2 regions of the Pseudomonas sp. DR48 genome follow, and region 2 is predicted to be linked to the other one. Evidence: riboswitches for the same ligand, from Rfam matches in the RefSeq annotation. Region 2 holds a riboswitch; the other holds the start of a gene.
What was found. A riboswitch is a leader RNA that binds a small molecule or an ion and turns the genes downstream of it on or off. The one in region 2 is predicted to bind cobalamin.
Positions count from the first base shown of each region.

Region 1: it holds a riboswitch for cobalamin, as region 2 does, so the genes downstream of both, K5K95_RS24015 (CbtB-domain containing protein) here and cobO (cob(I)yrinic acid a,c-diamide adenosyltransferase) in region 2, are expected to answer to the same signal.

Region 1 covers NZ_CP081946.1:5,290,343-5,305,069, forward strand. Annotated here, with positions in the region: gene metH (methionine synthase) at 1-2,585, opposite strand, end outside; gene K5K95_RS23985 (fatty acid cis/trans isomerase) at 2,741-5,038, shown strand; gene K5K95_RS23990 (acyltransferase family protein) at 5,136-6,170, shown strand; gene nfuA (Fe-S biogenesis protein NfuA) at 6,228-6,812, shown strand; gene cobM (precorrin-4 C(11)-methyltransferase) at 6,997-7,743, opposite strand; gene K5K95_RS24005 (cobalamin biosynthesis protein) at 7,826-8,239, opposite strand; gene K5K95_RS24010 (CbtA family protein) at 8,236-8,940, opposite strand; gene K5K95_RS24015 (CbtB-domain containing protein) at 8,952-9,155, opposite strand; cobalamin riboswitch at 9,274-9,502, opposite strand; cobalamin riboswitch at 9,702-9,914, shown strand; gene cobW (cobalamin biosynthesis protein CobW) at 10,014-11,075, shown strand; gene cobN (cobaltochelatase subunit CobN) at 11,079-14,727, shown strand, end outside.
Region 2 covers NZ_CP081946.1:3,806,482-3,821,208, reverse strand. Annotated here, with positions in the region: gene bluB (5,6-dimethylbenzimidazole synthase) at 1-523, opposite strand, end outside; gene K5K95_RS17265 (cobyrinate a,c-diamide synthase) at 520-1,920, opposite strand; gene cobO (cob(I)yrinic acid a,c-diamide adenosyltransferase) at 1,931-2,542, opposite strand; cobalamin riboswitch at 2,623-2,854, opposite strand; gene K5K95_RS17255 (hypothetical protein) at 3,009-3,593, shown strand; gene K5K95_RS17250 (PQQ-dependent sugar dehydrogenase) at 3,661-4,974, shown strand; gene K5K95_RS17245 (class I SAM-dependent methyltransferase) at 5,087-5,740, opposite strand; gene K5K95_RS17240 (C40 family peptidase) at 5,763-6,302, opposite strand; gene K5K95_RS17235 (C40 family peptidase) at 6,525-7,166, opposite strand; gene hda (DnaA regulatory inactivator Hda) at 7,381-8,085, opposite strand; gene K5K95_RS17225 (AI-2E family transporter) at 8,316-9,389, opposite strand; gene K5K95_RS17220 (DUF2066 domain-containing protein) at 9,428-10,489, opposite strand; gene purM (phosphoribosylformylglycinamidine cyclo-ligase) at 10,873-11,931, shown strand; gene purN (phosphoribosylglycinamide formyltransferase) at 11,931-12,581, shown strand; gene K5K95_RS17205 (DUF3108 domain-containing protein) at 12,590-13,303, shown strand; gene K5K95_RS17200 (cystathionine gamma-synthase) at 13,368-14,546, opposite strand; gene K5K95_RS17195 (pyridoxal-phosphate dependent enzyme) at 14,543-14,727, opposite strand, start outside.

The sequences.
Region 1 (14,727 bases), 1.5 Mb from region 2:
TCCGTCACGTAGATCACCGCGTCGTTGCTGTACTTGGGTTCGATCTTCACCGCCGTGTGAGCCTTGGAAGTGGTCGCGCCACCGATCATCAACGGCAGGTGGAAGTCCTGGCGCTGCATCTCGCGGGCCACGTGGACCATTTCATCCAGCGAAGGGGTGATCAGGCCGGACAGGCCGATGATGTCGCACTTCTGTTCCTTGGCCACTTGCAGGATTTTCTCGGCCGGGACCATCACGCCAAGGTCGACGATGTCGTAGCCGTTGCAACCCAGCACCACGCCGACGATGTTCTTGCCGATGTCGTGCACGTCGCCTTTGACCGTCGCCATCAGGATCTTGCCCTTGGCTTCCGGTTTGTCGCCTTTTTCCAGTTCGATGAACGGGATCAAGTGGGCTACTGCCTGTTTCATCACGCGGGCGGATTTCACCACCTGCGGCAGGAACATTTTGCCGGCGCCGAACAGGTCGCCGACGATGTTCATGCCGGACATCAGCGGGCCTTCGATCACTTCGATCGGGCGCGCGAAGGACTGGCGAGATTCTTCGGTGTCTTCAACGATGTGCGTGGTGATGCCCTTGACCAGCGCATGCTCCAGACGCTTGTTGACCGGCCAGCCACGCCATTCTTCGGTCTCGGCTTCCTTGACGCTGCCGTCACCTTTGTATTTGTCGGCAATGGCGAGGAGGGCGTCGGTGCCTTCCGGAGTGCGGTTGAGGATTACGTCTTCGACAGCGTCGCGCAGTTCGGTCGGGATCTGGTCGTAGATCTCCAGCTGACCGGCGTTGACGATACCCATGGTCAGGCCGTTGCGGATCGCATACAGCAGGAACACCGAGTGAATCGCCTCACGCACCGGGTTGTTGCCACGGAACGAGAACGACACGTTGGACACGCCGCCCGAGGTCAGCGCGTACGGCAGCTCGTCCCGGATGTAGGCGCAGGCATTGATGAAGTCGACGGCATAGTTGTTGTGTTCTTCAATACCGGTCGCGACGGCGAAGATGTTCGGGTCGAAGATGATGTCTTCCGGCGGGAAGCCGACTTCGTTGACCAGAATGTCGTAGGAGCGTTTGCAGATTTCTTTCTTGCGCGCTTCGGTGTCGGCCTGGCCGGCTTCGTCGAACGCCATCACCACCACGGCGGCGCCATAGCGTTTGCACAGCTTGGCGTGGTGTATGAACTGCTCGACGCCTTCTTTCATGCTGATCGAGTTGACGATGCCCTTGCCCTGGATGCACTTGAGGCCGGCTTCGATCACTTCCCACTTGGAGGAGTCGATCATGATCGGCACCCGGGAGATGTCCGGTTCGCCGGCAATCAGATTGAGGAAGGTCACCATGGCCTTCTTCGAATCGAGCATCCCTTCGTCCATGTTGATGTCGATCACCTGGGCACCGGCTTCGACCTGCTGCAGGGCGACTTCCAGGGCTTCGGTGTAGTTGTCTTCACGGATCAGGCGCGCAAACTTGGCCGAACCGGTGATGTTGGTGCGCTCACCGACGTTGACGAACAACGAGTTGCGATCGATGGTGAACGGTTCCAGGCCGGACAGGCGGCAAGCCTTCGGGATCTCCGGGATTTGACGCGGCGCGTAACCGGCCACGGCTTTGGCAATGGCTTCGATGTGGCCCGGGGTGGTGCCGCAGCAGCCGCCGACGATGTTCAGGAAGCCGCTTTGCGCGAATTCTTCAATGACCTTGGCGGTTTGCGACGGCAGTTCGTCGTACTCGCCGAATTCGTTCGGCAGGCCGGCGTTCGGGTGAGCCGATACGTGGGTGCCGGCCTTGTTCGACAGCTCTTCCAGGTACGGGCGCAACTCGCTGGCGCCGAGGGCGCAGTTCAGGCCGACCGAAATCGGCTTGGCGTGGGCCACGGAGTTCCAGAAGGCTTCGGTGGTCTGGCCCGACAGCGTACGGCCGGAAGCATCGGTGATGGTGCCGGAAATCATGATCGGCAGTTCAACGCCCAGCTCTTCGAACACGCCTTGTACGGCGAAGATCGCGGCTTTGGCGTTCAAGGTGTCGAAAATGGTTTCGATCAGGATCAGGTCGGCGCCGCCTTCGATCAGGCCTTTGGTGGACTCGGTGTAGTTTTCCACCAGTTCATCGAAGGTCACGTTGCGGTAGCCGGGGTTGTTCACGTCCGGGGACAGCGAGCAGGTGCGACTTGTAGGGCCGAGCACGCCAGCGACGAAACGCGGCTTGTCCGGGGTTTCCAGGGTCTTGGCGTCGGCCACCTTGCGGGCCAGGCGCGCGCCTTCTACGTTTAACTCGTACGCCAGGCCCTGCATGCCGTAGTCGGCCAGGGATATCTGGGTGGCGTTGAAGGTGTTGGTTTCCAGAATGTCGGCGCCGGCATCCAGATAGGCTTTCTCGATGCCGCCAATCACGTCCGGGCGGGTCAGCACCAACAGGTCGTTGTTGCCCTTGACGTCGCTCGGCCAGTCGGCAAAACGTTTGCCGCGGTAATCCTGCTCCTCAAGCTTATAGCTCTGGATCATCGTGCCCATGCCGCCATCGAGAATCAGGATGCGCTCTTTGAGGGCGTGCTTGAGAGCTTGAAGGCGAACACTGCGATCGGACATTTGGACTACTCGGAAAGACCATGACGAAGGGGCGCGATGATAGCAAACCTGTGCGGTTTTGGAGCATGCCCCGGTTTTGCATGAATATCGTTCATGTTGGTGCAGGTGCCGGGCCGGTAGAATCGCGGCGTTTTTTCACGATCAGGACCAGGGACATGTCGTATCGCGTCATCACCAGCATTATTTTGCTGCTTTTAAGCTGGGACGCGACTGCGCAAGGTCCGGCGACTTCTACGGCGCTTTCCTATACCCGCGACATCCAGCCGATCTTCACCGAAAAGTGCGTGGCCTGCCATGCCTGCTACGACTCCGCCTGTCAGCTCAATCTGGGCAGCAGCGAAGGGGCGGCGCGTGGCGCGACCAAGGTCCCGGTCTATGACGGCGATCGCAGCCAGGCTAGCGCGCCGACGCGCCTGTTTTACGATGCATTCGGTAAACGTGCCTGGCAGCAAAAGGGCTTTTATTCGGTGCTCGATGCCCAGGGCAGTCAAGCGGCGTTGATGGCGCGGATGCTTGAGCTGGGCCATAAAACCCCGCTGCAACCCAACGCCAGGTTGCCTGACGAGATCGTCCTCGGCCTTAACCGGGAAAACACCTGCGCCATGCCGGCCGAATTCGAAGGCTATGCCGGGACACATCCCAAAGAAGGCATGCCGCTGGCGGTCACTGGCCTGACCGATCAGCAGTACCAGACGTTGCAACGCTGGCTGGCCTCCGGTGCGCCAATCGATGAACAGGGTCTGGTCCCGAGCGCCAACGAGGCCATGCAGGTGGTGCAGTGGGAAAACCTGCTCAACTCACCGGGCGCCCGGCAAAGCCTGGTGGGGCGTTGGCTGTTCGAGCATTGGTTTCTCGCGCATCTGTACTTCAAGGACGGTGAACCGGGGCACTTCTTCCAGTGGGTGCGTTCGCGAACTCCGACCGGCCAGCCGATCGACCTGATCAACACCCGTCGCCCGAACGACGACCCCGGCACCCAAGTGTATTACCGCTTGTGGCCGGTGCAGGGGGTGATCGTGCACAAGACCCACATCACCTATCCGCTGAGCGCGGCGAAGATGGCGCGGATCAAAAGCCTGTTTTACAACGGCAACTGGCAGGTCAACGCCTTGCCGGGTTATGGCCCGGAGCGTCGAGCCAATCCGTTTACCACCTTTGAGGCGATCCCGGCGCAGGCGCGTTACCAGTTCATGCTCGATAACGCCGAATACTTTGTGCGCACCTTCATCCGCGGTCCGGTCTGCCGCGGGCAGATCGCCACGGATGTGATTCGCGACAACTTCTGGGCGCTGTTCCAGGCGCCAGAGCACGATCTGTACATCACCGATCCGAACTACCGCGGCCAGGCCACGCCGTTGCTGGCAATGCCGGGCCAGAACGACGACGTCGGCAGTGTCCTGAGCCTGTGGCACGACTACCGCAACAAACGCAACGAGTACGAGGCACTGCGCCGGGACAGTTATGCCGATGCGCCGGCACCGAGCTGGTCGACGTTGTGGGCTGGCAACGACAACGCGCTGCTGAGTATCTTTCGGCACTTCGACAGTGCGTCGGTGAACAAGGGCCTGATCGGCGATGTGCCGCAAACCATCTGGCTGTTCGACTTTCCGCTGCTGGAACGCACCTATTATCAACTGGCGGTCAACTTCGATGTATTCGGCAATGTGTCCCATCAGGCGCAAACGCGGCTGTATTTCGACCTCATCCGCAACGGTGCCGAGCAGAACTTCCTGCGCCTGATGCCCGCTGACTCGCGCAACGGGTATCTCGACGATTGGTACCAGACCAGCGGAAAATTCAAGATGTGGCTCGATTACGAGGCCATCGACAACGACAAGCCGACGGCACTCAAACTCGACAAGAAAGACCCGAAACGCGACTTTGCGATGCAACTGCTGGCCCGTTACGGCGAGCTCAATGCCAAGCCCGATCCGATCAACCGGTGCGACGGCGCTTACTGTTCGCGGCCGAACATCGACCCGGCGCTGCAAAATGCCGAACAAGCCTTGAGCCGCCTGGCGTCGCGCCCGGCGGCGGGTTTGAAGGTCATCGATCAGTTGCCGGAAGCGACGATGCTGCGCATTGAAACCGCGAGCGGCAAACGTGAGATGTACAGCCTGTTGCGCAACCGCGCCCACAGCAATGTGGCGTTCCTGCTCGGCGAATCGCTGCGCTATCAGCCTGGCCTCGACACCCTGACCATTTTCCCGGGCGTGCTCAGCAGCTATCCGAACTTCATGTTCAATATTCCGGCGGAGCAGGTGCCGGCGTTCGTGGACGCGATGGAAAATGCCAGGGATGCGAGCAGTTTCGAGAGCATCGTCAAGCGTTGGGGCATTCGCCGCAGTCATCCGCAGTTCTGGTTTTACTTCCATGACCTGAGTCTCTACATCCACGAGACCGATCCGGTGGAAGAGGGCGTACTGGACATGAACCGCTACGAGAATCTTTGATCGACCTTTGAGGATGGGCTGGTGTCGGATTTCATAGGCGCCACCCATCCCTTGTGGGATCTGCGGTGGGTTGCGGATTGCGATCAGAGGGCCATCCATGTTGATTTCAGTACAAGCCCTGCGCGCCATCGCCGCCTGGGCGGTGGTCTGCCACCATTTCATGCAGATTTTCTTCGACTTCCAGGCCCGTGGCCCGGTGGGGCAGATGTTCATCGACAAGGGCGCGGCGGGTGTCGACGTTTTCTTCGTCATCAGTGGGCTGGTGATCTTCCTCTCGACCGAAGGCAAGTCGCTGCCGCCGACGCGATTTCTGTTGTATCGACTGTTTCGGATCGTCCCGGCGTATTGGCTGTACACCGCGCTGATGGCGCTGGTGGTGGTGTTTGCCCGCCCGGTATTGCCGGATCAAAGCGTCGACTGGTCGCATTTCCTGCTGTCGTTGTTGTTCATTCCTACGCAGAATCCCGGCGGCTACGGGATTTATCCGACCCTCAACGTCGGCTGGACCCTCAACTACGAAATGCTCTTCTACCTGCTGTTCGGCTGGGCGTTGTTGTTCCGCTTGCACCTGCGGCTATTGATTGTCGCGGCACTGCTGTTTGCGGTATGCCAGGCCTGGACCGGTTATGGCTGGGTCAGCGAGTTCTACCGATCAGACATCGTTTATGAGTTCCTGCTGGGGATCGCCATCGGCATGATTTACCGTCGTGGCTGGATCAAGCCGGGTTTGTGGCTGCCGCTGCTGGGCATTGGTGGCGCGCTGCTGGCCATTTATCACTGGGCGCCAGCGCCGCGTTTCCTGGCCTGGGGCGTGCCGAGTGCGGTGTTGGTGATGGCGTGCATCTCGCTGGAGCGTTACGTCGAGAACAACCGGGTGTTTGAACTGCTGGGTAATTGTTCCTACTCGGTGTACCTGATGCACGTGTTGGTGCTGTCTGCCGGTGGATTTGTCGCACAGCGTTATGGGGTAAATCCCTACGTGATGTTCGTCGTTTGCGTGGCGACTATCGGTCTGGCATCTTGGGCAAGTTTCGAATGGGTGGAAAAACGCAGCTATCGGTGGCTTAAAGAGTGGATTGACGGCGAACCGGCGGTTGAAGCGGTGCCGGCTCTTTCCCGACAAAAATACTAGGACTTTGTACGGCGCGATGATTGGCGTAAACTGCGCCCAAGCCTGCGAGGAGTTTCCATGACCGCTATTACCATTACCGACGCCGCCCACGATTATCTGGCTGATCTGCTCTCCAAGCAGAACACCCCGGGCATCGGCATCCGCGTCTTTATCACCCAGCCTGGCACCCAGTACGCCGAAACCTGCATTGCCTACTGCAAGCCGGGCGAAGAAAAACCTGAAGACACGGCGCTGGGGCTGAAAAGCTTCACTGCCTACATCGATTCGTTCAGCGAAGCCTTCCTGGACGACGCGGTAGTCGACTACGCCACCGACCGCATGGGCGGCCAGCTGACCATCAAGGCGCCAAACGCCAAAGTCCCGATGGTCAACGCTGACAGCCCGGTCAACGAGCGCATCAACTACTACCTGCAAACCGAGATCAACCCGGGGCTCGCGAGCCACGGCGGTCAGGTCAGCCTGATCGATGTGGTCGAAGACGGCATCGCCGTTCTGAAGTTCGGCGGCGGTTGCCAAGGCTGTGGCCAGGCCGACGTCACCCTTCGTGAAGGCATCGAGCGCACCTTGCTCGAGCGCATTCCCGAGCTCAAGGGTGTGCGCGACGTGACCGACCACACGCAGAAAGAAAACGCCTACTACTGAGTAAGGTGTTCGCTGCAGACAAAAAAACGGCGCCCCGTGAGCGCCGTTTTTTTATGGGTGATCGATGTGTTCATGATCGTTCCCACGCTCTGCGTGGGGATGCCTCAATGGACGCTCTGCGTCCGCTGTTGGGACGCGGAGCGTCCCGGGCTGCATTCCCACGCAGAGCGTGGGAACGATCACTTCAGGGCCGATACAAATGCGCATGCCCGGCGCGGTACAGCGATGACTCACTGAAGTGATCACTGCCCAACACCCGACCCACCAGAATCAACGCCGTGCGGCGAAATCCCTTGGCGTGGACTTTCTCTGCAATGTCCGCCAGCGTCCCCACCACCCAATCCTGATCCGGCCAGGTCGCCCGGTGAATCACCGCGATCGGGCAGTCTGCGCCGTAATGCGGCAGCAATTCGACGAGGATTTTCTCCAGGTGATTGACCCCCAGATGAATCGCCATCGTGGCCCCGTGCTGCGCCAGACTGCCCAGCTCCTCACCCGCCGGCATCGCCGTCTTGTCGGCGTAGCGGGTCAGGATCACGCTTTGCGAGATATCCGGTAACGTCAGCTCCGCCCCCAGCAGCGCCGCGCAGGCAGCGGTCGCCGTGACACCAGGAATGATTTCAAATGCAATGTCGAGCTCGCGCAGGTAACGGATCTGCTCGCCAATCGCGCCATACAGGCTCGGATCACCCGAATGCACCCGCGCCACGTCCTGGCCGTTGGCATGGGCGGTCTTGATCAGTTCGATGATCTGTTCCAGGTGCAGTTCGGCGCTGTTGACCACTTGTTCGGCGCAATGGCCTTCGAGGACGGCGGCGGGCACCAGAGAGCCGGCGTAGATGATCACCGGGCAACTGCGAATCAGTCGTTGGCCTTTGACGGTGATCAGTTCCGGGTCGCCGGGACCTGCGCCAATGAAATAGACGGTCATCGTCGGTTCCTGTCAAAAAAGGGGCTGGGCAAGGCTTCAGATGAAGATTGCTCATGATCGAGGGCAGGGATTATCGGGGATTTTACGCAGCGCAGGCTAATGCCAGGGTTGCCTGGGCGTATTTTTGTCGCGAAATGAGCAACTTTGCCGGGGCCTGGGCCAGTTGTTCGGCCAGGGCCAGTGCGGCACTTTCCGCTACGCCATAACAGCCGGTGCGTTCGAAGGCGATGTCCGAATGATGGCTGAGTTGCGCTTTATAAACGTCCAGTTCTTCACTGCTGAAATACATCAGCGGTAACGCGAGTTGTTCGGCGAGTTCGAGCAGGCCAGGTTCTTCGCGCTTCAGGTCAATGCTGGCCAGGGCCTTGATCTGGTGAAGTGCGATGTTATGCGCCTGTAATGCCTGATCGAGCAACGCCCGCAGCGTGCTGACGGGGCAGCCGCGCTGGCAGCCCAGGCCGACCACTAAAGTCGGCGCTGTGCTGGTATCCGTCATGCGTGGTATTGGCCATCGCTTTTGCGACGGAACAACCAGGCGCTGATCAGGCCCAAGGCCAGCCAGAATCCCAGGTTGGTCAGCTGCGAAGCGATTTTGAACTGGGTTTCCAGGGCTTGCGGAGCGAGCATCGAATGCACCTCCGGTTGTGGCGCGCCGATGACATGCGGAACCACCAGAATGGCCACGCCGAGGATCTTCATCAGCCAGTGGCGGCTGAACACGATCAGCGCGATGCCAACAGCGGTAGAGGCGGCCGTGCCGATCCACCAGATTTGCCGTTGCGCCAGATCGGCCGCGGCGGTGCCTGGCAGTTCAGGCGGCAGGCCGAGGGCCGGCGCCAGCACGAACGTCGCGTAACCTGCCAGGCCCCAGAGCAGGCCTTGAGCGGTTTTGGTCGGTGCACGCAAGGTGTAGAGACCGGCCAGCATCAGGGCGAAACCGACGGCCACCACCAGATTGCCGCCGGTGGTCGACAGCACGCGCTGCCAGCCGTCTTTTGGTTCCCAGGCTTCGGCATCGTGGGTGTGAGCAGCGGTGCCGGCGGCATGTTCGTGGACTTCAACCGCAGCCGGTTCGGATTTTTCGTATGTCTCGGCCTGCAAAATCAGCGGTGCCACCCAGAAGCTTTGCAGCAGGGTCAGCAGCAACGCGGCCAGCAACCCGGTGAAACCCGCGGTTTGCGCAATACGCTTGATCATCTCGGCTGGCCTCAATGGCACGGGAACGCGGAGCTGTGTCGGGTATCGTGCGCGGCGTTGTGCACCGCTTCAATGTGCGAAAAGCCGGCGAAATAGACCAGGCTCGCACCCAGGATCGACGCAAACACGGCGGCGGTCAGGCGTTGAGACAGGGTCGTGGTGGTGCTGGCGGTGCTCTTGTCGGCGTGGCTGCCGGTGCTGCTGATGATCGACATGGCGCATCCCTCTGGTCTGTCAGTGGGTGAATAGAGCGCATGGAAGACCCCTGCGAACGGGCACGCAGAGGTTCAAACAGCGCCCGCCCACCGCGGGTTTGTTATTCAGTGATCGTAATGGTCACTTTGTGTTGCGGGCCGGTCTCCGGGCTCACGAGGGGTCAAGGCTTGCGCCTGAACCTGCAAGCGTCACCTTCCCATGCCGAACTGCTGGCACAGTGGATCTGACGCTCCGCTCGCTTACCGTTGCGGGGGCAGCACCGGACTGACATGGCTTTGAGTAAAGCACATGATTTACCGGTTTCCCGTTTCACCCTGTGAAGGGCACCCGTAACAAGGCGTGTAGGAGAGCATGGGCGGGGCGGGGTAGTCAATTGGCATGGTTTCTCGTTTGGTTGATCGTTCCCACGCTCTGCGTGGGAATGCCTCAACGGACGCTCCGCGTTCGGCTGCGAAGGGACGCAGAGCGTCCCGGGCTGCATTCCCACGCAGAGCGTGGGAACGATCATTGGGCAGGTCAACGATTGACCCGCCCCCACACGATGCGTAGCCTTGCGCTTTCGAGGTTCTTCGGCGTTTGCCGAAGCTAAGAAGGGAACGCGGTCGATGCCGCGGCTGCCCCCGCAACTGTGAACGGTGATGTTCGCTGCCACGCCACTGCAAACCCTGCACAACGGGTTCGCGGGAAGGCGCAGCGAATGCCAGTCTGCCATTGGCACACCGTCAGCCAGGAGACCTGCCTCGACACAGATTCTCACTACAACCGGGCGGGGTGATCCGGTGGCGAACTCTTCCGCGCGCGCATCCGTCGCAGCGATTGTCGTCCCGTATGCCCGCCACCTTGCCAAAGGGCATCCGATGAAAACACTGGCCAAACTTCCCGTCACCATCGTTACCGGCTTCCTCGGCTCGGGCAAAACCACCTTGCTGCGGCACATGCTCGACAACGCTCAGGGTCGCCGCATCGCGGTGATCGTCAACGAGTTCGGCGAACTGGGCATCGACGGCGAAATCCTCAAGCAGTGTTCCATTGGCTGCACTGAAGAAGAAGCCAACGGCCGCGTCTACGAACTGGCCAACGGCTGCCTGTGCTGCACCGTCCAGGAAGAGTTCTTCCCGGTGATGCGCGAATTGGTGGCGCGTCGCGGCGACCTCGACCACATCCTCATCGAAACCTCTGGCCTGGCGCTGCCAAAGCCTCTGGTTCAAGCCTTCCAGTGGCCGGAAATTCGCAGCGCCTGCACCGTTGACGCGGTGATCACCGTGGTCGACAGCCCGGCCGTCGCTGCCGGCACCTTTGCTGCCTTCCCGGACCAGGTCGATGCCCAACGCAAACTCGACCCGAACCTGGATCACGAATCGCCATTGCACGAGCTGTTCGCCGACCAACTGGCCAGCGCCGACCTGGTGATCCTCAACAAGGCCGACCTGATCAGCCCTGAAGACCTGGCCCGGGTGCGCCTGGAAGTCGCCGAAGAATTGCCGCCAGCCGTCAAAGTCATCGAAGCCAGCAGCGGCCGCGTGCCACTGGACGTGCTGATCGGCCTTGGCGCCGGCTCCGAAGAACACATCGACAGCCGTCACAGCCATCACGACCACCACCATGAAGGCGAAGACGATCACGACCACGATGCGTTCGATTCGATCTCCATCGAACTGCCGCAAGCCGACGAAAGCCTGCTGCTGGACGCGCTGACTCAACTGGTGGTCCAGCACGGCATCCTGCGGGTCAAAGGTTTCGCTGCCATCCCGAACAAACCGATGCGCCTGCTGATCCAGGGCGTGGGGACGCGTTTCGACAAGCATTTCGACCGTCAGTGGGGCGCCGCCGAAGCGCGCACCACGCGTCTGGTGCTGATCGGCCAGGAACTGGACGCTGTCCTGCTTGAAGCGCAATTGCGCGCCGCGCTCAGCGTGTAAGCCATGCACCTGCTCAGGACCCAGCCCGGCGGTTTCGTGTCGGATGACAATATTGCCGACCTTGGACAAACCCCCGCCGAGCTGGTGATCCTGTGCAGCGGCGATTCCAGCCTCGCGCTGCTCGCCGAAGCGGCGCAGCAGCTGCCGGACGATTACCCCAGCGTGCGCCTGGCCAACCCGATGCAGGTGCAGAACCATGCCTCGGTCGATCTGTACGTCGACGAAGTGCTGCGCCACGCCAAGGTGATTCTGATTTCGCTGCACGGTGGCATCGCCTATTGGCGCTACGGCGTCGAACGGCTGGTGCAACTTGCGGAGCAGGGTGTGCAGCTGATTCTGGTGCCGGGCGATGATCGCCCGGACCCGGAACTCAGCGACCTGAGCACCGTCCCCGCGGAAGACCGCGATCGTCTCTGGCAGTTTTTGCGTCAGGGCGGCATGAACAATGCCCTGGATTTTTTCCGCTGCCTGGCCAATCGCTGGCTGGCCCGCGATTATGTTTGGGCCGAGCCGCAAACCCTGCCGCGCACGGCGATTTACCACCCGCAAAAAAGCCCCGCCGACCTTGAAGACTGGCAAGCCGACTGGCGAGCCGATCAGCCGGTGACGGCGGTGCTGTTTTACCGCTCGCATTTACAGGCAGCGAACACTGCGTTTATCGATGTGTTCTGCCAGCGTTTGCAGGCAGCGGGGTTGAACCCGTTGCCCATTGCCGTGGCCAGTTTGAAAGAGCCCGGCTGCCTGACAGTGGTCGAGGACCTGCTGGACCACGTCTCGGCTTCGGTGATTCTCAACACCACCGGTTTCGCCCAGTCCAGCCCCGAAGCCCCGCACCTGCGACCGTTTCGTCGCAACATCCCGGTGATTCAGGCGATCTGCGCTCAGGACAACGAGCCGGGTTGGCGTGCCAGTGAACAAGGCCTCGGCCCGCGTGACTTGGCCATGCACATCGCGCTGCCGGAGCTGGATGGCCGGATCATCAGCCGGCCGATCAGCTTCAAGGACCTCGCATGGCGCAGTGAGCGCAGTCAGTCGGACGTGGTCTGCTATCGCGCGCAGCCTGAACGCATGGATTTTGTCGCTGAACTGGCGCGGCGCTGGATCGATCTGGCACGCCTGCCAAACAGCGAAAAACGCATTGCGCTGATCCTCGCCAACTACCCGACTCGCGATGGGCGCATTGGCAATGGCGTCGGTCTCGACACCCCGGCCGCCGCGCTGAACATCCTTCGCGCGCTGCATCAAGAAGGTTATCCGCTGCCGGCCGACTTGCCCGAAAGCGGCACCGCGCTGATCCAGCTATTACTCGGCGGCGTCAGCAACGACCTCGATACCCTCGACCAGCGTCCGTGTCATCAGAGCCTGGCGCTGGACGATTACAACCGGATGTTCAACGCCTTGCCCGAGACCAATCGGCAAGCGGTGCTGGAACGCTGGGGTTCGCCCGACAATGACCCGATGTTCCGTGGCGGGCGGATGATGATCGCCGGACTGCGTTTCGGCCTGACCTTCGTCGGCATCCAGCCGGCGCGCGGTTATCAGGTTGATCCGAGCGCGGTGTACCACGACCCGGACCTGGCGCCGCCCCACGGCTACCTGGCGTTCTATTTCTGGCTGCGCAATACCTACGGCGCGCACGGCGTCATTCACGTCGGCAAGCACGGCAACCTCGAATGGCTGCCGGGCAAAGGCGTCGGTCTGTCGGAAAACTGCTGGCCTGATGCATTGCTCGGGCCACTGCCGAATATCTATCCGTTTATCGTCAACGACCCGGGCGAGGGCGCCCAGGCCAAGCGCCGAACACAAGCGGTGATCATCGATCACTTGATGCCGCCGCTGACCCGCGCCGAAACCTACGGTCCGCTGCGCAACCTCGAACTGCTGGCCGACGAGTATTACGAAGCGCAAATGCTCGATCCGCGCCGTGCCCGTGAATTGCAGCGCGACATCCTGCAACTGGTGCGCGACACCCACATCGATCGCGAGCTGCAGCTGGACGAGAAGCTCGACAGCGATGCCGATGCGGCGATCTGGCTGCCGCGACTGGATACGTACTTGTGTGACTTGAAAGAGTCGCAGATCCGCGATGGCCTGCACATCTTTGGCGAATCGCCGACCGGACGCTTGCGCATCGATACGTTGCTGGCGTTGCTGCGTATTCCCCGTGGCGATGGCCGTGGCGCGCAATCAAGTTTGTTGCGGGCGTTGGCCAAGGACTTCGCGCTGGGCTTCGATCCGCTGGACTGTACGCTGGCCGAACCCTGGACCGGACCGCGTCCCGTTGAACTGCAATCACTTAACGATGAAGCCTGGCGTACGGCGGGTGACACCCGCGAACGCCTCGAACTGTTCGCCGCCCAACTGATCTCGCAGACATTAAACCAGCCTCAAGCCACCCCGATACCCTGTGGGAGCGGGCTTGCTCGCGAAAGCGGAGTGTCAGTCGATATTGATTTACCTGACTCACCGCTTTCGCGAGCAAGCCCGCTCCCACAAAAGGCCGGTTTGTCGGACGTCAGCGCCATCATCGACAGCCTGCGAGACGTCGTCGCCCCGCGCCTGGACGCTTGCGGCCCGGCGGAAATGCGCGGCTTGCTCGATGCCCTGAGCGGTCGTTTCGTCCCGGCCGGCCCCAGTGGCGCACCCAGTCGCGGTCGCCTGGACGTGCTGCCGACCGGGCGCAATTTCTATTCGGTGGACGTGCGCAACCTGCCGACCACCACCGCGTGGCGCATCGGTTTCCAGTCTGCCAACCTGATTCTCGAGCGGCATTTGCAAGACCACGGCGATCACTTGCGCCAGCTCGGCCTGTCGGTCTGGGGCACCGCGACCATGCGCACCGGCGGTGACGACATTGCCCAGGCGATGGCGCTGATGGGTGTGCGCCCGGTCTGGGCCACGGGCAGCCAGCGGGTCGATGATTTCGAAATCCTGCCATTGAGCCTGCTCGATCGCCCGCGCGTGGACGTGACCTTGCGCGTCTCGGGATTTTTTCGCGATGCCTTTGCCAACCTGATTCGTCTGTTTGACGCGGCGGTGCAAGCGGTCGCCGCCCTTGATGAGCCGGACGACCTCAACCCGCTGGCCGCCAAAGTGCGTGCCGAGCGTGAAGCGTTGATGCACTCGGGGCTGGATGAAGAGGCGGCCAAACGGCAGGCCGGTTGGCGCATCTTCGGCGCCAAACCCGGTGCTTATGGCGCCGGCGTGCAGGGTGCCATCGACGGTCGGTTGTGGCAAAGCCGCGAGGACCTGGCCGAGGTTTACCTCAATTGGGGTGGCTACGCTTATGGTGGCTCCGATGAAGGCACCGCCGCCCGGACACAATTCGCCCAGCGCCTGAGTCAGGTTCAGGCCGTGCTGCAGAACCAGGACAATCGTGAGCACGACTTGCTCGACTCCAACGACTATTACCAGTTCCAGGGCGGCATGCTCGCCGCCGTGGAAAGCCTTAGCGGCGAAGCGGCCGCCAGTTATCACGGCGATCACAGCCAGCCGGACTTGCCGAAGATTCGCACGCTCAAAGAAGAGCTGAACCGGGTGATCCGCTCCCGTGCGGCCAACCCCAAGTGGATCGACGGCGTGAAGCGTCACGGCTACAAAGGGGCCTTTGAACTGGCGGCGACGGTCGATAACCTGTTCGCCTTCGATGCGA
Region 2 (14,727 bases):
ACGGCTTGGCCCCGGCCGGCAACCCCAGCAGATCCGCCAGCGCTTGCGGCTCGAACAGTGACACCCAGCCCATCCCCAGCCCTTCGGCGCGAGAGGCCAGCCAGAGGTTCTGAATCGCGCAGGACAACGAGGCCATGTCCATTTCCGGCAAGGTGCGACGCCCGAAGATATGCCGTTCGCGATCATCCATGAGCGCAGCGACCAGCACCTCGGCGCAATCGTTGATGCCTTCGACTTTGAGCTTCATGAATTCGTCGGTGCGCTCACCGAGGGCTTCGGCGGTGCGGATGCGCTCCTCTTCAACCAGCGACTGGATTTTGCCGCGCAGGGCCCGGTCGCTGATGCGAATGAAACGCCAGGGCTGCATCAGGCCGACGCTTGGCGCTTGATGCGCGGCTTCGAGCAGGCGCCGCAGCAGCTCGGGCTCTACCGTGCCGCCGCTGAAGTGGCGCATGTCGCGGCGTTCGGCGATGGCTCGGTAGACTGCATCGCGTTCTGACTGGCTGAATGCGTTGTCAGTCATGGCCTCTTCGCGAGCAAGCCCGCTCCCACATTAGATGGAGTACAACCTGACGAAACCTGGTCAACTTTGGGAGCGGGTTTGCTCGCGATGGCGGCCTCAAGTTTTGGCGCAAACAATGCGGCTATCGCTGAAGGATTCGACGGAAAATAAAAATGCACATAAGAGGCCGTCATCCGCCCCTCACGATAAACCGCCTCCGCCCCGCGCCCGCCATTCGGGCTCAGGCCCCGGGCAATCGGCTCAAGCTCGGTGCTGGTCAGCGAATGGTGATAGGTGTGGCCACGCAGCGAACCTTCCGGCAGTTCCACCGCTTGCAACGCCAATGCCGCCAGACGCTTTTGCATCACCGCATCGCCTTTGAGCAAGCCGACCAGTTCGGCACGCGTGCCTTCGACGTCGGTCAGCGAGTCCAGCAGATACAGCATTCCGCCACACTCGGCCAGCAACGGTTTTCCGGCAGCATGATGCGCGCGGATCGCGTCGAGCATCGATGTGTTCCGCGACAGCGCCACATGGTGCAATTCCGGATAACCGCCTGGCAGATAAAGGCTGTCAGCCTCCGGCAATTGGCTGTCGCGGATTGGCGAGAAGAACGACAATTCGGCGCCCATGGCCCGCAGCAAATCCAGGCTCGCGCCGTAGGTGAACGCGAACGCCTCGTCACGGGCCACGGCGATGCGCACGCCGGCCAGCAAAGGCTCGGCAACGATTATTTCAGGTGCCGCGAACTCCACGGGCGGTGGCAGCGCCACGTCGCAACTGCTGGCCAGTGATTCGGCGGCCGCATCGAGGCGCAGATCGAGGTCATTCAACTCACTGGCCTGAACCAGACCGAGATGGCGACTCGGCAATTCGATCCCGGTTTCCCGCGACAAGGCGCCGTACCAACGCAAGCCTTCGGTCAGGCTACCTTCGAGCAATTGCGCGTGACGCAATGTGCCGACGCGGTTGGCCAGCACCCCGGCAAACGGCAAGTCCGGTTGATATTTGGCCAATCCCAACGCCAGCGCACCGAAGGTCTGCGCCATGGCGGTGCCATCAATCACCCCAAGCACCGGCACACCAAAGTGCCGTGCCAGGTCGGCGCTCGACGGCGTGCCGTCGAACAACCCCATGACACCTTCGATGAGGATCAGGTCGGCTTCACCGGCCGCTTCCCACAACAGCCGACGACTTTCCTGCTCGCCGACCATCCACATGTCCAGCTGATACACCGGCGCACCGCTGGCCCGTTCAAGAATCATCGGGTCGAGAAAATCCGGGCCGCATTTGAACACGCGAACCTTGCGCCCCTGATTGCGATGCAAACGGGCCAACGCGGCGGTGACGGTGGTCTTGCCCTGACCGGAAGCCGGCGCGGCGATCAGTACTGCCGGGCAATGACGTATGCTTTTCATAAAATAGTATTCACAGCTCGACGCCTTTTTGCGCCTTGATCCCGGCCTGGAACGCGTGCTTGATCACGCCCATTTCGGTGACGGTGTCGGCCAGTTCAATCATTTCCGGCTTGGCGCCGCGACCGGTGACGACCACGTGCTGCATCGGCGGACGTGCCTGCAAGTCAGTGAGCACCTGATCAAGGTCGAGGTAACCGTGCTTGAGGGCGATGTTCAGCTCATCCAGCACTACCAGGCCGATGGACGGATCGCGCAACAATTCACGGGACACCGCCCAAGCCGCTTCAGCGGCGGCGATGTCGCGCTGACGGTCCTGGGTTTCCCAGGTGAAGCCCTCGCCCATCACATGAAAACGCACCTGCTCCGGAAAGCGGCGGAAGAACAGCTCTTCGCCCGTGCTGTTGCGGCCCTTGATGAACTGCACCACACCGCACTGCATGCCGTGGCCCATGGAGCGGGCGAGCATGCCGAAGGCCGAGCTGCTTTTGCCTTTGCCGTTGCCGGTCAGCACCAGCAACAGGCCGCACTCGTTCGGGGAATTGGCGATGCGTTCGTCGATCACGGCTTTTTTGCGCTGCATGCGCGCCAGATGGCGTTCGTCACGATCGGGGGAATCAGTCATGGGGGAGCTCTCCGTTGAGGCTGGATAACGGCGGGCAGGCACAAGAATAGACGGCAAGAAGCCTGGCATCGCCCACCGTGATGCCGCTGGATGAATCAGGCCGGTCTCCGGGCTCATGAGCGGCTTTCGCCTGACTGCGCGCCTTCCCATGTCAGTCGACACAGTGGCTCAAAGCGCAGCTTTTCACTCATTTACCGTTGCGGGGGCAGCGCCGGGATCGTGCTGTTCATGAGTTGAACCAACGCACTCACCGGCTTCCCTGTTTCACTCTGTCGACCAAGGCCACAGAGCACCTGAAACAAGCCGCGAAGGTTAGAGGGTTGGGGGTGGAGCGTCAATTAAAGCCGGGGTGCCGCCCGGCGAATATCGGCCGCCGATCAAAAATATGACGCCAATCTTGTGCCATGCACGCCGCAATGATATCAAAGAGCCACAATCCCACATCACAATAACAAGGGTAAGCCACATGCAAGGCATGATCATCAGCAATCCGAAGCTGGAATTCCTGCGCCCGGTACTGGAGCGCTGGTTTGACTGTATCGACCGCTACAACGCGGTGCGCGGTGATAACGACACACCTTATTGGTACGACGAAAAAGCCAACCTTGGCCTGCTCGCGGCCGCGGCGTGGATGGCAGAAATGGTCACGCTGCAACAGACCCCGACGCGCAAGCAAACCGAAGAAGGCGACCGCAATGGTCGCGCCGATCTGTTTATCGCCTCCCCCGAGGAGCGCGCCTACCTCCAGGCCACTCAACGTTGGCCACGGGTCAACAACCTGAACCTGACGCAGGCATTGCAGGACATTACCTGCGATGCCAAACGGATCAGCTACGCCAGCGACCTGAAACTCGGCTGTCTGTTCGTGGCGCCGCAAAAGGCCCAGCAGAGCGCGACACCGGAGGAACTTCAGGACATGGTCGACGACCTGCAAAAGGAACACTGCTGCGCCGTGGCCTGGTATTTCCCGTACGCCTACCGCAAGTTGCGCAGCGAAGCCGGCAATTATCATCCCGGCATCGCCGTGCTGCTCAAGGAAGCCCGCGGCTGATGGGTTGAACCATCGCACCACTGATCTTCTCTATGATTAAGTCACTGCATTCATAGGGAAGATCAGTATGCGCAAGCCCCAGCTCGTTCTCGTTATCGCGCTCGCAGGAGGGCTCGCCGCGTGTGGTGATACCTCCAGCCTGCAAGTCACCGACGGCACCGGCCCGTCACCCAAGCTGCCCGAACCGAACAAAACCCTGATTCCGACGGTGAACATCGCCCCGGCGATCGGCTGGCCAGCCGGTGCAAAACCCACTGCCGCGGCAGGCACTCAAGTGGCCGCGTTCGCCGAAGGACTCGATCACCCGCGCTGGCTTTATGTGCTGCCCAACGGCGACGTGCTGGTGGCTGAAACCAACGCGCCACCCAAACCCGATGACAGCAAAGGCGTTAAAGGCTGGGTCATGAAAAAAGTCATGAGCCGTGCCGGCGCTGGCGTCCCCAGCGCCAATCGCATCACCTTGCTGCGAGACAAGGACCATGACGGCATCGCCGAAACCCGCACGGTGTTCCTGGAGAACCTCAACTCGCCCTTCGGCATGACCTTGGTCGGCAATGACCTGTACGTCGCCGACACCGACCGCTTGCTGCGCTTTCACTATGAAAATGGCGACACGGCAATCAAGTCGCCGCCCATCAAAGTGGTCGATCTGCCGGGTGGCACGCTGAATCACCACTGGACCAAAAACGTCATCGCCAGCAAGGATGGCAGCAAGCTGTATGTCACCGTGGGTTCCAACAGCAACGTCGGTGAAAATGGCCTGGACAAGGAAGAAGGTCGCGCGGCGATCTGGGAAGTCGATCGGGCCACCGGCAATCACCGAATTTTCGCCTCGGGGATTCGCAATCCCAACGGCCTGGCCTGGGAGCCGCACACCGGCGCCCTGTGGACGGCAGTCAACGAGCGCGACGAAATCGGCAGCGATCTGGTGCCGGACTACATCACCTCAGTGAAGGATGGCGCGTTTTACGGCTGGCCTTTCAGCTATTACGGCCAGCACGTCGATGTGCGCGTCGAACCGCAAAACCCGGACCTGGTGGCCAAGGCGATCGCACCGGATTACGCGGTTGGCCCGCACACCGCGTCGCTGGGATTGTCGTTCGCCGAGGGCAACACACTGCCGGCGCAATTCAAGGAAGGCGCCTTCATCGGCCAGCACGGCTCATGGAACCGCGAGCCGCACAGTGGTTATAAAGTGATTTTTGTGCCGTTCGCAGGAGGCAAACCAAACGGGAAGCCGGTGGATGTGCTGACCGGGTTCCTTAACAAGGACGAGAAAGCCATGGGCCGGCCAGTGGGCGTGGTGATCGATCAGCAAGGGGATTTGCTGGTGGCCGATGATGTCGGGAACAAGGTGTGGCGCGTTTCGATCGCGAAGTAACTGCAATGTACGCATACCTGTGGGAGCGGGCTTGCCCGCGATGAGGTCGGCACATTCAACATTCATGCTACCTGACCCACCGCAATCGCGGGCAAGCCCGCTCCCACAGGGATCAGCGTTTGCGGCAGAGCGTCAGTCCATCACCCAATGGCAACAACGACAGATCCACACGCAAGTCATCCTTCAAGGCACGATTGAGCGCCTGGATGGCTCGCGTGTCCGCACTCTCGGGATTGTTCTCCAGCACTCGCCCGCTCCACAGCGTGTTGTCGAACACCGCCAGACCTCCGACGCGCAACAGACGCAATGCATGCTCGAGATAATTGGGGTAGTTGGACTTGTCGGCATCAATGAAAATCAGATCGAACTGCCCCGGCTCATCCAGCCTGGTGAGCGTTTCCAGCGCCGGCGCCAGACGTAGATCGATCCGCTGGCCCAAGCCCGCCTCCTGCCAGTAGCGCAGCGCGATGGCGTTGTAGTCGCCCGGAATATCACAGCAAATCAACGAACCGTCATCGGGTAACGCTGCGGCCATGCACAGGGCGCTGTAACCGGTGAACGTACCGACTTCCAGCACGCGCCTGGCCCCCATGAGCTTGATCAACAAAGCGAGGAACTGCCCCTGCTCTGGCGCCACCTGCCAGCGAGCCATCGGCAGCGCCTGGGTTTCATCACGCAGGCGCTTGAGCAGCGGCGTTTCCCTCAGGGAAACGTCGAGCAGGTATTGATACAGGGAATCATCGAGATTGAGTGTGCGAGCGGTCATGACACCCTCCTCGGAGAGAACGTTATGGGTTGCGCGCCAAGTGCTCAGGCTGCAGAACGCGCTTGGCGCTCAGATAAGCTTTCTGCCAATAAGCCTTGGACAAGCTGTCAAGCTTCACGGTGCCGCCGGTGGCCGGCGCATGGACGAAACGACCTTCGCCGACGTAAATCCCGGCATGGCTGACCTGGGAACCGCCGTTGGTGGCGAAGAAAATCAGATCGCCGGTTTGCAAGCCTTCCTTGCCAACGTTGGCCGCCTGCATGGTGATCAACTCGCGAGTGGTGCGCGGCAGGGAAATGCCGGTGACATCACGGTAGACGTAGCCGATCAGGCCGCTGCAATCAAAACCCGAATCCGGCGTGTTGCCACCCCAACGATATGGCGTACCCACCAGGCCGAGCGCGCGGAACAGCACGTCTTCCGCCTCGGGCGAAAAGGGTTGCGGATTGCCGAAGACAATCGGCGCCCGGACCACCACCGGAGCAGGCGGCGGTGCATGGCTGGCGCAGGCGCTGAGCAGCGCTGCGAAGAACATGAGTGCGAGGCGGGCCGACATAGTCATAAACAGAACATCCTGATCTGGCGGCGACTTTTTTCTGCCGAAAGGGCTGAAAAGAAAACCGCCTGCGCAGGACGCAGGCGGTTTGCCATCAATAATAGATCAGGATTCTAGCGCCTATGGGCCAAACTTCAAGTAAGACTTTAAGTTCGCCTTACAAGTTGTCCGTCTACTCCCTTGCGGAGAGACGTTTTGTCGCCACCGAGGTGGCGACAGACTGAATATTTACTTGCGCGCGGTGACCATGGTCGGGGCCATCGCGAGGGCGCGCTTGGCTTCGATGAAGGTCTTGCTCCAGTAGCTGTCGCCCAGGCTATCGACCCGGACACCACCGCTTTTGCGGCTGCTGGAGTGGATGAACTGATTGTCACCCAGGTAGATCCCGGCGTGACTGACACGACCGCGACGACCATTGGTGGCGAAGAACAGCAGGTCACCCGGCTTCAGCGCACCGCGAGCCACCAGCGGCGCGTCGACGTTGATCATTTCGCGAGTGGAACGCGGCAGGTTCATGCCGGCCTGTTCACGAAACAGATAGCCGATGAAACCGCTGCAATCGAAGCCAGCCTCGGAGGTGCCACCGAAACGGTAACGGGTACCGATCAGGGACATGCCACGTTCGAGGATGCTGTCGGCCAGAACCGGAAGCTGGTATGACTTGCCATCGGCGAAGTTTGCCAGTTCTTTATCGGTGGCCACGCCGTCTTGGTAAAGCTCTTCCTGGAAAAGAACGGAAGAAGACTGGGCGGTCATTGAATTTTTGAACTGTTGTTGTTGCTCTTGCTGGGACACTGGAGAGTGGGCAGCGCAACCGAACAACAGGGTGACGAGTGCGAGAGGCACGAGGGGTGCGAAGCGCTTTAGCATGGGCACGACCGTGGCTGATTAGTTGTGAAGAAGCCGCGACTATGCCCGCTATCATCCTCATTTGCAAATTCAATCGAACTTTATGTGACTTCCCGGTTTCGCGTAAACATCTAAGCGCTTAAGCCCCTTTTAGACGCCTGCGCAGCCTACAGCCTGTAGGAAAGCGCATTTTCTGGCGCCTGAAATATGCCAAAACCCCAGCCAGGCTTGGGTTTTACCAGCCTAAAGTTTCTTTCAGGAACGGAATGGTCAGCTTGCGCTGAGCTTGAAGAGAGGCCTGATCGAGGCGCTCAAGCAGCTCGAAAAGTGCACTCATGCTGCGGGTGCCGCGAGTCAAAATAAAATGCCCGACCTCATCGGTCAGGTGCAGGCCGCGACGGGAAGCACGTAGCTGCAGGGCACGCAATTTGTCTTCGTCCGAGAGCGGACGCATCTGGAAAATAAGAGCCAGTGTCAGGCGCGATTTCAGGTCCGCCAGCTTGACCGGCAATTCCCGTGGCGAAGTCGAGGCCGCAATCAGCAGACGTCGACCGCTGTCGCGCAGACGATTGAACAGATGGAACAGCGCCTCTTCCCAATCCGCACGGCCGGCGACCGCCTGCAAATCATCCAGGCAGACCAATTCGTATTGTTCAAGGTTATCGAGGATCGAGATGCCGCGATCCAGCAGCTCGGCCAACGGCAGATACACCGCAGGCTCCCCCAGTTGCTCGAAGCGCAGGCAAGCCGCCTGCAACAGATGCGTACGCCCTACCCCGTCCTTGCCCCAGAGATAAATCAGGCTTTCGGTCCAGCCGGCATCGGCTTCGCATAGCCGCTCGACATAGCCGAGTGCAGCGGCATTGGCGCCTGGGTAGTAATTGATAAAGGTAGCGTCGTCACGCAGACGCACACCTAGGGGCAGCTGAATCGGTTTCATGCTGACTGAACAGTTCCAAAGGAACCGTTAGTGGCCTCTGTGTAAAGTTTGCGAAGTTTATACCCGTGAGGCGGGTCGCACAATGCGACAGACCATAAGCAAAATCAAAGGTTTGCGTTAGCGCCCGGGTTTTATGACAGTTTCTTTGGCGGGGGATGTGACAGCGGCGCAAGGGAAGCAGGTCAGCCCGGCATGAAACCGGGCCGCCCGCGACGGGTCATCAACGCACCTTACAGCTCCGGTTCGTCGACCCCACTGTACATATCGGAATCCTTATACAAATCATGCACATGGCGCACCAGAACCATGATGACCGCGGCCACCGGCAATGCCAGCAGCACACCGGTAAAACCGAACAGCTCGCCACCCGCCAGAATGGCGAAGATTACCGCTACCGGATGCAAACCGATCCGGTCACCCACCAACAGCGGCGTCAGCACCATCCCTTCCAGCGCCTGCCCGACCATGAATACCGCGACGATACCCAGCATGGGGTAGAGATCGCCACCGAACTGGAACAGGCCGGCAATCAATGCCGCGCCGATCCCGATGACAAAGCCCATGTACGGCACGATCGCCGCCAGGCCTGCGATCATTCCGATCAACAACCCCAGCTCCAGCCCCAGCAGCATCAGCCCGGTAGCGTAAATCACGCCCAACGCCAGCATCACCAGCAATTGCCCGCGAACAAACGCCCCAAGCACCTCGTGGCACTCGCCCGCGAGAATGACGACACGCTCTTCACGATCCCGAGGCAGCAAGCCGCGGATCTTGCCCACCATTACGTCCCAATCGCGCAGCAAGTAGAAACTCACCACCGGGATCAACACCAGATTGGCCAGCCAGCCGATCAACGCCAGGCCCGAAGCCGTCGCCTGACTCAGCACCACCCCGACAATGTCGGTGGTCTGGCCCATGTGTTCGCTGATCGCCGCCTTGAGCTTGTCGAACTTCCAGAAGTTATCCGACAGCCCGAATTTCGACTGCGCCCATGGCAGTGCGGTGTGCTGCAACCAGTCGAGCATTTGCGGCGCCAGTTCATACAAGCGAAACAACTGCTTGGCGAGCATCGGCACCAACACCAGCAGCAGCGTCGTGAAGATCAGGCTGAACAGCGTGAATACCGCCACCACGCCCCAGGTGCGTGACAGGCCGGCCTTCTCCAGCCGGTCAACAAGCGGATCGAACAGATAGGCCAGCAGCAACGCAACCAGAAATGGTGTGAGGATCGGATGCAACAACCAGACAAACGCGCAGAGCAGAACCACTCCACCCAACCAGAACCAACGCCGCGTATCGGCCATGTACCACTCCATATGCATCTATATAAAGAAAGAAAACCTTACCAACGGAATCGCAGCTGCGGCACCGGTGCCGGGGTTGGCGCGACCGCTGGCGCCGAACCCTCGGCCAGCGGCTGTACAGGCGTCGCCGGTGCAGGTGCCTGACCAGCCGGAACCTCTTGCAACTTCGCCAGGGACAGCTGCGAACGCAACTGTTCAACGCTGCCACTGACCCGATAGAGAATGCGCTCACCGTCAACGCTTTGCAGATGCGCACCAAACGGCTCCAGCAAGCGTCCGAGCGCGGCGTATCGCTCCAGGTTCATGCCCTGGACTTCCAGCAATTGTTCGCCCGAAGCACCCGGCTTGACGACAAACCGCGGCGCCAGTCGCTCACTGACGGCCAGCATCACCGCATCGGCCACAGCGGCCTGATCCGCGCCCTGCACGCTGCCCGCCTCTTTCTTGTCGCCCAGCCAAAAATTCCACTTGGCCTGCCACTGACCACCCTCTTCACGAGCATGCACCGCGAGCAAGGCGTCAGCGTTGTAACGGTCCGATGCAGCGCGCAGTGGCGTCGCATCCGTGCCTTCAAGATTGGGTGCCGTGGCGACCAGTTGTTCGCTCAAGTCCGCCAACGGCAATCGCAGCGGCAGACCACGGTGTTGAGCCGCGCGACGCAGCGGCGCGGCGCTGGCCTGACCATCGCCCACCAGGCTGGAACCCTCGACGGAGTCGGTCAGCCACCAACTCAGAATCGACGGCCGATTCGCGCCCCACAACGACAGCCCGGCCCGGCGCAGCGCCTGCTCGGTGGTTGCCGGGTCAAAATCGACTTTCAGCACCTGCGGCGGGCCGGCGTCAAAACCGTACTGACTGATGATCTGCTGCGGGTCCTTGCGCAACGGGGCGAGCCCCGGGCTTTGCACCGCCTTCGGATCGCCTGTCAGGCGCAACACCAGTGTGTCGAGCGCGCGCTGTGTCGCCTGATCACGCTCCTCGGTCGATTGACTACTGACCGGCTCACGCACCTGATAAAGGCCTTTGACGGTTTCGGCATGACTCGCCAGGCTGACCAGTGACAAACAGCCTGCAAACACATATCTGGAAATAAAACGCATGGAAGATTCCTGACGACAAGAGCGGCTGGAACAGACCGCATGAAGACGATCGAGCAAGGCTGTGACCACCGCCCTGCGCAAAACATTCACCACGATCTGACGAAGTTTTCGCACTGTCATAACGATAGACGGTTAATCGCGATACCTTATACAGCCATCAAGGAGGCGACCAACACGGGCAATAACGGTTTTTTTCAACCGATATGCCCCTGCCGTCGGCCTGAGGATGGCCGCTGCCCCTCAAGCCTGATAAAATCGCGCGCCTTCGCAGACCGGCAACAGCCGGGCACCCTGAAATTCGCGGACGGCACTCGCCTTCGTTAGTTTCAGCGGTCCCACTGGACTCGGTCGTTACCCCTGAATCCCCCCTAAAGGCCTGGATCATGAGCAAGCAACCCTCCCTGAGCTACAAGGACGCCGGTGTAGACATCGACGCCGGTGAAGCATTGGTCGAACGCATCAAGAGCGTCGCCAAGCGCACTGCGCGCCCGGAAGTCATGGGCGGCCTGGGCGGTTTCGGCGCCCTCTGCGAAATCCCGGCCGGCTACAAGCAGCCCGTGCTGGTTTCCGGCACCGACGGCGTGGGCACCAAGCTGCGCCTGGCACTGAACCTGAACAAGCACGACAGCATCGGCATCGATCTGGTGGCCATGTGCGTTAACGACCTGGTGGTCTGCGGCGCCGAACCGTTGTTCTTCCTCGACTACTACGCCACCGGCAAACTCAACGTCGAAACCGCGACCCAGGTCGTGACCGGCATCGGTGCAGGCTGCGAATTGTCCGGCTGCTCCCTGGTCGGCGGCGAAACCGCTGAAATGCCAGGCATGTACGAAGGCGAAGACTACGACCTGGCCGGTTTCTGCGTCGGCGTCGTGGAAAAATCCGAAATCATCGACGGTTCCAAAGTCGCTGCTGGCGATGCCCTGCTGGCCCTGCCATCTTCCGGCCCGCACTCCAACGGTTACTCGCTGATCCGCAAGATCATCGAAGTGTCCGGTGCAGACATCGAAAACATCCAGCTCGACGGCAAACCGCTGACCGACCTGCTGATGGCCCCGACCCGCATCTACGTGAAGCCGCTGCTCAAGCTGATCAAGGACACCGGCGCGGTCAAGGCGATGGCCCACATCACCGGTGGTGGCCTGCTGGACAACATCCCGCGCGTACTGCCAAAAGGCGCGCAAGCGGTGGTTGACGTTGCGAGCTGGACCCGTCCTGCCGTATTCGACTGGCTGCAAGAGAAAGGCAACGTCGACGAAAACGAAATGCACCGCGTGCTGAACTGCGGCGTGGGCATGGTCATCTGCGTCGCTCAAGAGCACGTTGAAACCGCGCTGAACGTACTGCGTGAAGCCGGCGAGCAGCCTTGGGTCATCGGTCAGATCGCCACCGCTGCCGAAGGCGCAGCTCAGGTTGAACTGAAGAACCTCAAGGCTCATTGATGTCCCAGACCTGTGATGTGGTGGTGCTGTTGTCCGGCACCGGCAGTAACTTGCAGGCCTTGATCGACAGCACGCGGACCGGCGACAGCCCGGTCCGCATCGCTGCGGTGATTTCCAACCGCGCCGACGCCTACGGCCTGCAACGCGCCAGGGATGCGGGTATCGAAACCCGCTTCCTGGATCACAAGGCTTACGAAGGCCGCGAGGCCTTCGATGCCGCGCTGATCGAACTGATCGACGCTTTCAATCCCAAACTCGTGGTACTGGCCGGTTTCATGCGCATTCTCAGCGCTGACTTCGTGCGCCACTACGCGGGTCGCCTGCTCAATATCCATCCCTCGCTGCTGCCCAAATACAAAGGGTTACACACTCATCAGCGTGCGTTGGAGGCCGGCGACACCGAGCACGGCTGCTCCGTGCACTTCGTCACCGAGGAACTCGATGGCGGACCACTGGTCGTACAGGCAGTAATACCGGTAGAGTTGCATGACTCGCCGCAGAGTCTGGCGCAGCGGGTCCATGTTCAAGAACACCTGATCTACCCAATGGCCGTACGCTGGTTCGCCGAAGGGCGTTTAGCGCTCGGCGAGCAAGGTGCTTTACTGGATGGAAAGTTACTCGCGGCCAGCGGCCACTTGATTCGAACCTAGGAGATTTTATGCGTCGCGCCCTGCTCTTCGCTTGCGCTCTGCTCGCCCTGCCGTTTGCGCAGGCTGCAGAACTTCAACCCTTCTCCGCCAGTTACACTGCCGACTGGAAACAGCTGCCCATGAGCGGCACCGCTGAACGCAGCCTGACAAAGCAAGCGAACGGGGCCTGGAAGCTCAGCTTCAAGGCGTCGATGATGATCGCCAGCCTGACCGAAGAAAGCACCCTGACTCTGGACAAGGACACCTTGCTGCCACAGTCCTACCACTTCGAACGCGGTGGCCTGGGCAAAGCCAAGAAAGCCGACCTGGACTTCGACTGGACCAACAAGATGGTCACTGGCACCGATCGCGGTGACCCGGTCAAGGTCCCGCTTAACCGCGGCATGGTCGACAAATCCACTTATCAGCTGGCCCTGCAACACGACGTGGCCGCTGGCAAGAAAAGCATGAGCTATCAGGTTGTCGATGGCGGCGAAGTCGATACCTATGACTTCCGCGTGCTGGGTTCGGAAAAAGTCGACACCAAGGCTGGTCAGATCGACGCGGTCAAGGTCGAGCGCGTGCGTGACCCGACGCAAAGCAAGCGCATCACCGTGCTGTGGTTCGCCAAGGACTGGGATTACCTGCTGGTCCGCCTGCAACAGGTTGAAACCGACGGCAAGGAGTACAACATCATGCTCCTGGACGGTACGGTCAACGGCAAGACTGTCAAAGGCAGCTGATCCGGTTCGACACAAGAATCCGGAATCCACCAAGGATTCCGGATTTTTTTATGCCTGCTGTTTTTCAGATCTTCGCCAACGCCTGGGCCAGATCGGCGCGCAGGTCTTCGACATCCTCGACCCCCACGGACAAGCGCACCAGCGCATCACCAATGCCAAGCTGCGCGCGGGTCGCAACGGGAATGGTGGCGTGAGTCATGATCGCCGGGTGCTCGATCAGGCTTTCCACCCCGCCCAGGCTCTCGGCCAAAGCGAATATCTGCACGTTTTCAAGGAAGCGCCTGGCCCCAGCCAGGTCGCTGTTCAGATCGAGGGAAATCATCCCGCCGAATCCGCGCATCTGCTGCCGGGCCAGTTCGTGCTGCGGGTGCGACGGCAACCCCGGATAGTAGACGCGCGCCACCTGCGGCTGACGCTCCAGCCATTGCGCCAGCTCCAACGCGTTGCTGCAATGGCGCTCCATGCGCAGCGCCAGGGTTTTCACCCCACGCAGAGTCAGGAACGCATCAAAAGGCCCGGCGATTGCGCCGACCGAGTTCTGCAGGAAACCCAGGCGCTCGGCCAGTTCCGGGTTCTGCCCAACCACCGCGATGCCGCCGATCACGTCGGAGTGACCATTGAGGTACTTGGTGGTCGAGTGCAACACGATGTCGAAGCCCAGCTCCAGCGGACGCTGTATCCAGGGGCTGGCAAACGTGTTGTCAGCGACACAGATGATGCCCCGCTGGCGGCAGATACGCGCGACAGCGGCGAGGTCGGTCAGGCTCAGCAACGGATTACTGGGCGTCTCGACCCAGACCATTTTCGTCTCGGGCTGCAGTGCCGCTTCGAATCCCGCCAGGTCCGTCAGATCGACAAAGCTGAACCGATGCCCGGCACTGCGTTTGCGTACCTTGTCGAACAGTCGAAAAGTGCCGCCATACAAATCATTGCCGGAAACGATGTGCGAGCCCGCGTCGAGCAACTCCAGCACCGTGGAAATCGCCGCCAGCCCCGAGGCGAACGCGAACGCCTGGGTGCCGCTTTCAAGGTCCGCCACGCAGCGTTCCAGCGCGAAGCGGGTCGGGTTATGTGAACGCCCGTAATCGAAGCCCTTGTGCACGCCGGGACTCTGCTGCAAATAAGTGGAGTTGGCGTAAATCGGCGGCATTAACGCGCCGGTGGTAGGGTCCGGCGTCTGTCCGGCATGGATCACACGGGTGCCGAAGGCACGGGGCGCAGCGGTTTCATCGTGTTGACTCATTTAAGGGATCTCCGTAAGTGATTGAGCATGTCGACTCGGGTAATCAAACCGTGGAACCCCGAAGCATCGGCGATGATCGCCACCAGCCCGCGATCAAGCTCCGCTTGCAGTTCGGCCAGACTGGCGGCGGCAGGCAGGGTTTGCAACGTCTCGGTCATGGCGCTGGACACAGGCAACCGCA